Thermosynechococcus vestitus BP-1: one gene and its partner. The protein of the gene in region 1 binds, or shares a complex with, the protein of each later gene. Links are inferred from orthologs where the notes say so. Each region holds a gene or a part of one and is shown on either strand. Other genes may lie near its edges. The genes, in order: uvrA and mfd.

Evidence for each region.
Region 2: the proteins of uvrA (region 1) and mfd are in contact, whole or in part, in a crystal structure (PDB 4DFC), measured with the Escherichia coli proteins. The link is inferred for Thermosynechococcus vestitus BP-1 from one-to-one orthologs.

Annotation. Positions count from the first base shown.
Region 1 is NC_004113.1:162,957-166,655, forward strand. Bases 273-3,659 are described here. They hold uvrA (excinuclease ABC subunit UvrA), read right to left. Parts: upstream 3,335-3,659; coding sequence 473-3,334; downstream 273-472. Other genes in these bases: purU (formyltetrahydrofolate deformylase), read right to left, coding at 273-444; groL (chaperonin GroEL), read right to left, coding at 3,531-3,659. Outside these bases: more of purU, read right to left, coding at 1-272; more of groL, read right to left, coding at 3,660-3,699. UniProt on the Escherichia coli protein: The UvrABC repair system catalyzes the recognition and processing of DNA lesions. UvrA is an ATPase and a DNA-binding protein. A damage recognition complex composed of 2 UvrA and 2 UvrB subunits scans DNA for abnormalities.
Region 2 is NC_004113.1:974,236-978,574, reverse strand. Bases 313-4,339 are described here. They hold mfd (transcription-repair coupling factor), read left to right. Parts: upstream 313-710; coding sequence 711-4,139; downstream 4,140-4,339. Other genes in these bases: rfbD (dTDP-4-dehydrorhamnose reductase), read right to left, coding at 4,136-4,339; tatC (twin-arginine translocase subunit TatC), read right to left, coding at 313-531. Also shown: more of tatC, read right to left, coding at 1-312. UniProt on the Escherichia coli protein: Couples transcription and DNA repair by recognizing RNA polymerase (RNAP) stalled at DNA lesions. Mediates ATP-dependent release of RNAP and its truncated transcript from the DNA, and recruitment of nucleotide excision repair machinery to the damaged site.

The DNA of each region.
Region 1 (3,699 bases):
ATAGTGAAAATCAATGCCAAACTGCTCTGCAATGGGACGCAAATGCTCATGGTTACTGATAATCAGGGGAATTTCGGCAAAGAGATCCCCCGCCCGCTGCCGCAGCAGCAGATCCCAAAGGCAATGATCTTGGCGGCTCACCCAAATGGCCAAGCGATAGGGAATATCCGAGGCCCGCAACTGCCAGCGCACCCCCTGCCAACTGGTAAAGATCTTTTCCCGCTGCGCGTAGTTGATGAAAGTGGTGGCAATTTGATCGCGGGGGATTTCAAAGCCCTCTAATTCCCACTCGAGGCGGGAGAGAAAAATCCCGGCAACGGCATCGGTGTGGTGGTCGGCATGGACAATGTTGCCGTTATAGCGATAGACAAACTGTGCCAACTTGGCCACGAGTCCCCGCTGATCGGGACAGGAAATGGAGAGGGTCATTGTCGGCATAGGCACACCGCAAGGCAGAGCAACCTGTATTCTACTATTGCGAATTGGCAGCGGCGCGGTTGAAGACCCGGGCGAGATACTGGCCGGTGTAGGATTGGGGCATCAGGGCCACTGCTTCGGGAGTGCCCACGGCAACCACCTCTCCGCCGCGATCGCCCCCTTCGGGTCCGAGATCAATAATCCAATCGGCACAGCGAATCACATCTAAATTGTGCTCAATCACCAGAATTGAGTTGCCCTTGTCCACCAGCCGTTGCAACACCTCGAGGAGTTTATGCACATCGTAAAAGGATAGCCCCGTGGTCGGCTCATCAATCAGGTAGAGGGTTTTGCCCGTGGCACGGCGGGACAGTTCAGCCGCCAATTTGAGGCGTTGGGCTTCCCCCCCAGAGAGGGTGGGGGCGCTTTGTCCCAATTTCAGATAGCCCAAGCCCACATCTACGAGGGTTTGCAGCTTGCTCACCGCCTTGGGGATATTTTCAAAAAAGGTCAGCGCTGTCTCGGCGGTCATGTCCAAAACATCGGCGATCGAGCAGCCCTTATACTTCACTTGCAGCGTATCGCGGTTGTAGCGCGTCCCCTTGCACACCTCACACTGGACATACACATCGGGCAGAAAGTTCATCTCAATCACATTCACCCCTTGGCCACCGCAGGCCTCACAGCGGCCGCCCTTAATATTGAAGGAAAATTGCCCCGGCTTGTAGCCCCGTGCCTTGGCCTCAACGGTTTGGCTAAAGACCTCACGGATGACATCAAAAACACCAATGTAGGTGGCAGGGTTGGAGCGGGGGGTTCGACCAATGGGGGACTGGTCAATGACAATGACTTTATCAATGGCATTCAAGCCTTCAATGTGGCCCAGTTCCTTGGGGAGCGGGACATTGTAACCCAGATGGTGCTGCAGGGCAGGATAGAGAACTTCGTGCATAAGGGTGGACTTGCCTGATCCCGATACTCCCGTCAAACACACCAGCTTGCCAAGGGGAATTTCTACGGTGATGTCCTTGAGGTTGTTGCGGGAAACCTTTTTGAGAATCAGTGATTTGCCATTCCCCGGCCGGCGATCGCTGGGAGTTTCAATGCGCTTGCGCCCCGACAGATAAGCCCCCGTCAGGGAGTCGGGATGGTTGAGAATGGCCTCGAGGCTGCCTTGAGCGACAATTTGGCCGCCGTGGATTCCCGCCCCTGGGCCAATATCGACAATGTAATCGGCCGCACGGATCGTGTCCTCATCGTGTTCGACAACAATCAGCGTATTCCCCAAGTCCCGCAGGCGAAACAGCGTTTGCAGCAGGCGATCGTTATCCCGCTGGTGCAGGCCAATACTCGGTTCATCGAGGACGTAGAGCACCCCCGTCAGGCCAGAGCCAATTTGGGTCGCCAAGCGAATCCGTTGCGCTTCACCCCCAGAGAGGGTGGCGGCACTGCGATCCAACGTCAGGTAATCGAGTCCCACATCTATGAGAAACTGCAAGCGCCCCGTGACTTCCCGCAGGGCCAATGCCGCAATTTGTTGTTGACGAGGCGTGAGTTGCAGGGATTGAAGCCGTGCCAAGCACTCGCGAATGGAAACACGGGTGAGGTCCGTAAGGCGATATTGCCCCAAGCGCACGGCCAAAGCAGCTGGCTTCAGGCGTTGCCCCTGACAGGCGGGGCAGGTTTGATTGACTTGGTACTCTTCCAGTTTTTGCCGGTAGGCATCGGAGGTCGTCTCGCGGTACTGCCGCTCTAGGATGGGAATCACCCCTTGAAATTGACGGTAGTAGTCCCGTTTGCGATAGCGCGAATCAGAAGGGATGAGAATCGGCGTGTCGGTGCCGTAGAGGAGAATCTCCCGTTGCAACTCCGTGAGGCGATACCACGGTGTATGGATGTCAAAACCAAAGGCCTCAGCAACACCCCAGAGGAGAGCAAGGTAGTAGTCATGTTCCTTCTCGGCCCAGGGGGCGATCGCCAGATAGACCGGCAGTTCGGGATTAGGGACAATTAACTCCGGGCTAAATTTGCGCAAATAGCCCAAGCCATGGCACTCTGGGCAGGCACCATAGGGGGAGTTAAAGGAAAAAAGTCGAGGAGAGAGCTCATCCATCACCGCCCCATGCTCAGGGCAGGCAAAATTTTCTGAAAACAGGAGCGTTTGACCCTCAGCTCCCGTCTCCCGGGACACCACACTGACCATTGCCGTACCGTTGCCATGGTGCAATGCCGTTCGCAACGAATCCCCTAAGCGTTCCTCAATCCCCGGCTTGAGCACAAGGCGATCGACAACAATTTCAATCCTGTGGGCATGGTTTTTATCTAGTTCAATGGCCTCACTGAGGTCGCGCACCTCGCCATCAATGCGAACCCGCACAAAACCTTCACTGGCCAGACTCGACAGCAGCTTCTTGTGGGTCCCCTTTTTGCCCTTGACAATGGGGGCCAAGACTTGAAAGCGGCTCTGGAGCGGCAACTGCATAACCTGATCCACCATTTCATCAATGGTTTGGGGGCGGATCGAGCGATCGCAATGGGGGCAATGGGGTTCACCGGCACGGCCATAGAGCAGCCGCAGGTAGTCATAAATTTCCGTGACCGTACCCACCGTCGAGCGAGGGTTGTGGGAGGTGGACTTTTGATCAATAGAAATCGCTGGACTCAGCCCCTCAATGGCATCCACATCAGGCTTATCCAACTGGCCGAGGAATTGCCGCGCATAGGCACTCAGGGACTCCACATAGCGGCGTTGTCCTTCAGCAAAAATCGTGTCAAAGGCAAGGGAGGATTTCCCGGAACCGGAGACGCCGGTCATTACAATCAGGCGATCGCGGGGCAGATCGAGGTCAATGTTTTTCAGATTATGCTGCCGTGCACCCCGAATGCGAATTTCACCCCCAGGCACTGGATCGCCCATACTGCAAAAAGAACTAATGTTAAAAAACATTACATTGAGGGCTATTATAGCAACGCTGCCAGACCCTGTCGCGGCCACTCAGCCATGAAAAAAGCGGGGTCTGGTTGCCCCGCTTCCCATGTGACTTAGGCGATACTCGATGAGCCTTGCCTAGGCAGGTTCAGGGATTAACCCTCTGCCCGGGGTAGACATCGGCTTAGTAGTCGAAGTCACCGCCCATACCCGCACCGCTGCCCGCAGGATTATTTTCCTTGGGTTCGGGCTTGTCAACGATGATGCACTCGGTGGTCAGGACCATACCGGCAATAGAGGCCGCATTTTGCAGAGCCGAGCGGGTAACTTTGGCAGGGTCAACGATACCGGCA
Region 2 (4,339 bases), 810 kb from region 1 along the record:
CTCAACCACCTCTGCCCCATAGCTAATGAAAAAGCCGAGGGCAGCGGGAGCCAAGAGGGTATAGGCAAACACCAAACCAGCAATAAAGAGAAGGGATGAACCGAAAACCACCGGTGCCAGCAAGCGTTGCTCACGCCGTGTCAATCCCGGCAGGATAAAACGGATGGCCTGGTAGAGAATCATTGGGGTGGCCAGCAGAATGCCGCTGTAGGCCGCCGCTTTACAGGAGACAAAAAAGTATTCCCCCGGACTCAGTTGCAGGAACTTGGCGCCTTGGGCTGGTTTTTCAAGGAACTCAATGATCCAGCGGACTTGGCTAAAGCAGAGCCCAATAGTAACAGCAACGGTGCCGAGGACAACAAAGAGCCGCTGCCGCAACTCCTCAAGGTGATCCCAGAGGGACATTTCCACTTCGTTGGGCAATTCATCCTCCGGGTCAAGGGGGATGTTTTCCTCCAAGGACCTGTCAGCAATGGCTGAGGAGTTAGGAGAGGGACTCTCAATATCTGGAATATCGGGCGATCGCGTCATCAAATGTCAGGAAGTCTACCTCTTCAATCATTATGAACGAAGTTTCTAGATTGCATCCCCTTGATGTATCCCATATTTTAGAGAGGGGATGGCGTGTGAGACGTTATTATTTGCTAATTTGCTAATGCTCCCCCAAGGGATGGAGATCGAAGTCTAAAGTTCTAGCGCTGACACTGTCTATGTCCTTAATGGCAATTCCCCGCAGTTGGGGTAAGCTGCCGCTGACGGCTGAACTGCTCAGCAAATTACAACACCAACGGGAACTCGTCCTCACAGGGATGCCCCGCCTTGTCAAGGGCTTGGTGGCCACCACCTTGGCCCAGGAGAGTCGGCAATCGCTGTGTGTGATTACTTCCACCCTAGAGGAGGGGGGACGCTGGGCGGCGCAATTGGAACTCATGGGTTGGGATGCGGTTTTCTTTTACCCAACATCGGAGGCTTCTCCCTATGACCTCTTTGACTTGGAGGGGGAGATGGTCTGGGGGCAACTGCAAGTCCTCGTCGAGAGCGATCGCCCCAATATTGCAATTGTCACCACGGAACGGGCACTGCAACCCCATTTGCCGCCACCAGAGCAGTTTCGTGCCGCCTGTTTAACCTTGCAGGTGGGTCAGGCGTACTCCCTAGGGGAGGTGGCCACCACCCTGGCAGCCCTGGGTTATGAGCGGGTTTCCTTAGTGGAAACGGAGGGTCAGTGGAGTCGGCGCGGTGACATTGTTGATATTTTCCCCGTCTCGGCGGAACTACCAGTGCGCCTGCAGTGGTTCGGCGATGAGATTGAGTCGATTCGTGAGTTTGATCCGGCCAGTCAACGCTCCCTACACACCGAGGGGGATCGCCTGGATGTCCTTGAGCAGGTGACCCTGACGCCCATTAGTTTTACTCCCCTGATTGCCCAAGCCCTGCGGGCAGCGGATCACGCCCATCTGATTCCCGAGGATCAGGAGGGACTGCGGCGCTATCTTGGGTTGGCTTTTCCGGAGCCCGCTTCCCTCTTGGATTATTTGCCTGCCCAAACCCTCATTGCCGTGGATGAGCCCCCCCTGTGTGTTGCCCATGGGGATCGCTGGTATGAACACACCCACACCTACTGGCAAAGCCTTGAAACACCCCCGCCCCCCATCCATCGCCCCTGGTCCGCCAGTGCCCAAGCCCTCGAGCGGTTCCAACGGCTGCACCTCTATGAACTGGCCAGTGAGGGGTTAGGTCTCAATTTGTCAGCACGGGCGGTTCCAGCGATTCCTCACCAATTTGGTCGCTTGGCGGCAACGCTGCGGGAGGAGCGGGACAAGGGCTATACCGTATGGTTGGTCTCTGCCCAGCCGAGTCGCTCTGTCGCGCTTTTGCAGGAGCACGATTGCCCCGCCCAATTTGTGCCCAATCCCAAGGATTTTCCGGCCATTGATAAGCTGCAACAGCAGCGACTGCCCATTGCCCTGAAGGCCAGCGGTCTAGCGGAAATCAGTGGCTTTATCTTGCCCACGTTCCGCACGGTGCTGGTGAGCGATCGCGAGTTCTTTGGCCAGCATAACTTGGTCAACCTTGGCTATGTGCGCAAACGCCGCCGCGCTGCTGCTAAACAGGTGGATCTCAACAAGCTGCAACCGGGGGACTACGTCGTCCATCGCCAACACGGCATTGGTCAGTTTCTCCGCCTAGAAACGCTCACCATTAACAATGAAACCCGCGAGTACTTAGTTTTGCAGTACGCCGATGGCATTCTCCGCGTTGCTGCGGATCAACTCAACAGTCTTTCGCGCTACCGCACCCAGGAAGACAGGGCCCCCCAACTCAACAAATTAACGGGCAACACTTGGGAACGGACCAAAGCCCGGGTGCGCAAGGCCATCAAAAAAGTGGCGGTGGATCTGCTACAACTCTATGCCCAACGCGCCCAACAACGGGGGTTTGCCTTCCCGCCAGATACGCCCTGGCAGCGGGAGATGGAGGACTCATTTCCCTATCAACCCACCCCCGATCAACTCAAGGCCATCCAAGAGGTTAAGGCGGATATGGAGAGCGATCGCCCCATGGATCGGCTAGTGTGCGGGGATGTTGGCTTTGGTAAAACTGAGGTGGCCATTCGCGCCATCTTTAAGGCGGTAATGGCGGGCAAGCAGGTGGCCGTTCTTGCCCCCACCACCATCCTGACGCAGCAGCATTACCATACCCTCAAGGAACGCTTTGCCCCCTATCCAATTCAAGTGGGGCTACTCAACCGCTTTCGCAGTGAGCGGGAGCGCCAAGACCTCCTGCAAAAGCTAAAGATCGGCGAAATTGATGTGGTGGTTGGCACCCATCAACTCCTCAGCAACAGCGTCAAATTCCGGGACTTAGGACTGCTGGTGGTGGATGAGGAACAACGTTTTGGTGTCAACCAAAAGGAGAAAATCAAAGCCCTCAAAACCCAAGTGGATGTCCTCACCCTCAGTGCCACACCGATTCCGCGCACCCTCTATATGGCCCTGTCGGGGGTGCGAGAAATGAGCCTGATTACCACACCTCCGCCCTCGCGGCGCCCGATTCAAACCCATCTTGCCCCCTATGACCCAGAAACAGTCCGCAGTGCAATTCGCCAAGAATTGGATCGGGGGGGTCAAGTTTTCTATGTTGTCCCCCGCGTTGAGGGCATTGAGGCGGTGGCGGCCAAGCTCCAAGGAATGGTGGTCGGTGCCCGTATTCTGATTGCCCACGGCCAGATGGCAGAGGGGGAACTGGAATCGACGATGCTTGGCTTTAGCAATGGCGAGGCCGATATTCTGGTTTGTACGACTATCATTGAGTCCGGCTTAGATATTCCCCGCGTCAATACGATTTTGGTGGAGGATGCCCAGCGGTTTGGGTTGGCACAGCTTTATCAACTGCGGGGTCGCGTTGGCCGAGCGGGAATTCAGGCCCATGCCTGGTTGTTTTACCCGCGTCAAGAGGTGCTCACCGATGCCGCCCGTCAACGGCTGCGGGCAATTCAGGAATTTACGCAACTGGGATCGGGTTACCAACTGGCGATACGAGACATGGAAATTCGCGGTGTGGGCAATCTCCTAGGGGCACAGCAGCACGGTCAACTGGACAGTGTTGGCTTTGATTTGTACGTGGAACTGCTAGAGGAGGCGATCGCTGAAATTCGTGGTCAGGAGATTCCCACCGTTGACGATACCCAAATCGATCTCAATGTCACTGCCTTTATTCCCGCTGACTATATGCCCGACTTGGCGCAAAAGATGGCCGCCTACCGCGCCGTTTCCGCTGCCACAACCAAAGAAGACTTGATGCAATTGGCCGCAGAGTGGAGCGATCGCTATGGCGCATTGCCCAAATCAGTTCAGCAACTGCTGCGGGTTGTTGAACTCAAGCAACTGGCGCGTCAGTGTGGCATTAGTCGCATTCGCCCGGAAGGGAAGCAGCATGTGATCTTGGAAACTTCCATGGCGGAACCAGCTTGGAAACTGCTGCTGGAGCAACTGCCCACCCATCTCCAAAGTCGATTTGTCTATAGTCAGGGCAAAATCACTGTGCGGGGTCTAGGGACACAACCCGTAGAAAAACAACTGGAGCAGCTCATTGACTGGTTCAGCCAAATGAAAACAACCGTTGCTACAGCTCCCTAAAGAACGGATTGAGGATCCAATTGCTGCAAAAGTGGTTCAAGGACCGCTTCCCAAGGGGGGAGGGGAGTCCCAAGAACGGTCTCCAACTTCTCGCAGTTGAGGGTGGAAAAGGCGGGTCGCTTGGCCCGTGTGGGATACTCACTGCTGGGAATCGCCTCCAGGGTGGCGGCGGCATAGCCCTTGGCCCGCAGGTGATCGAA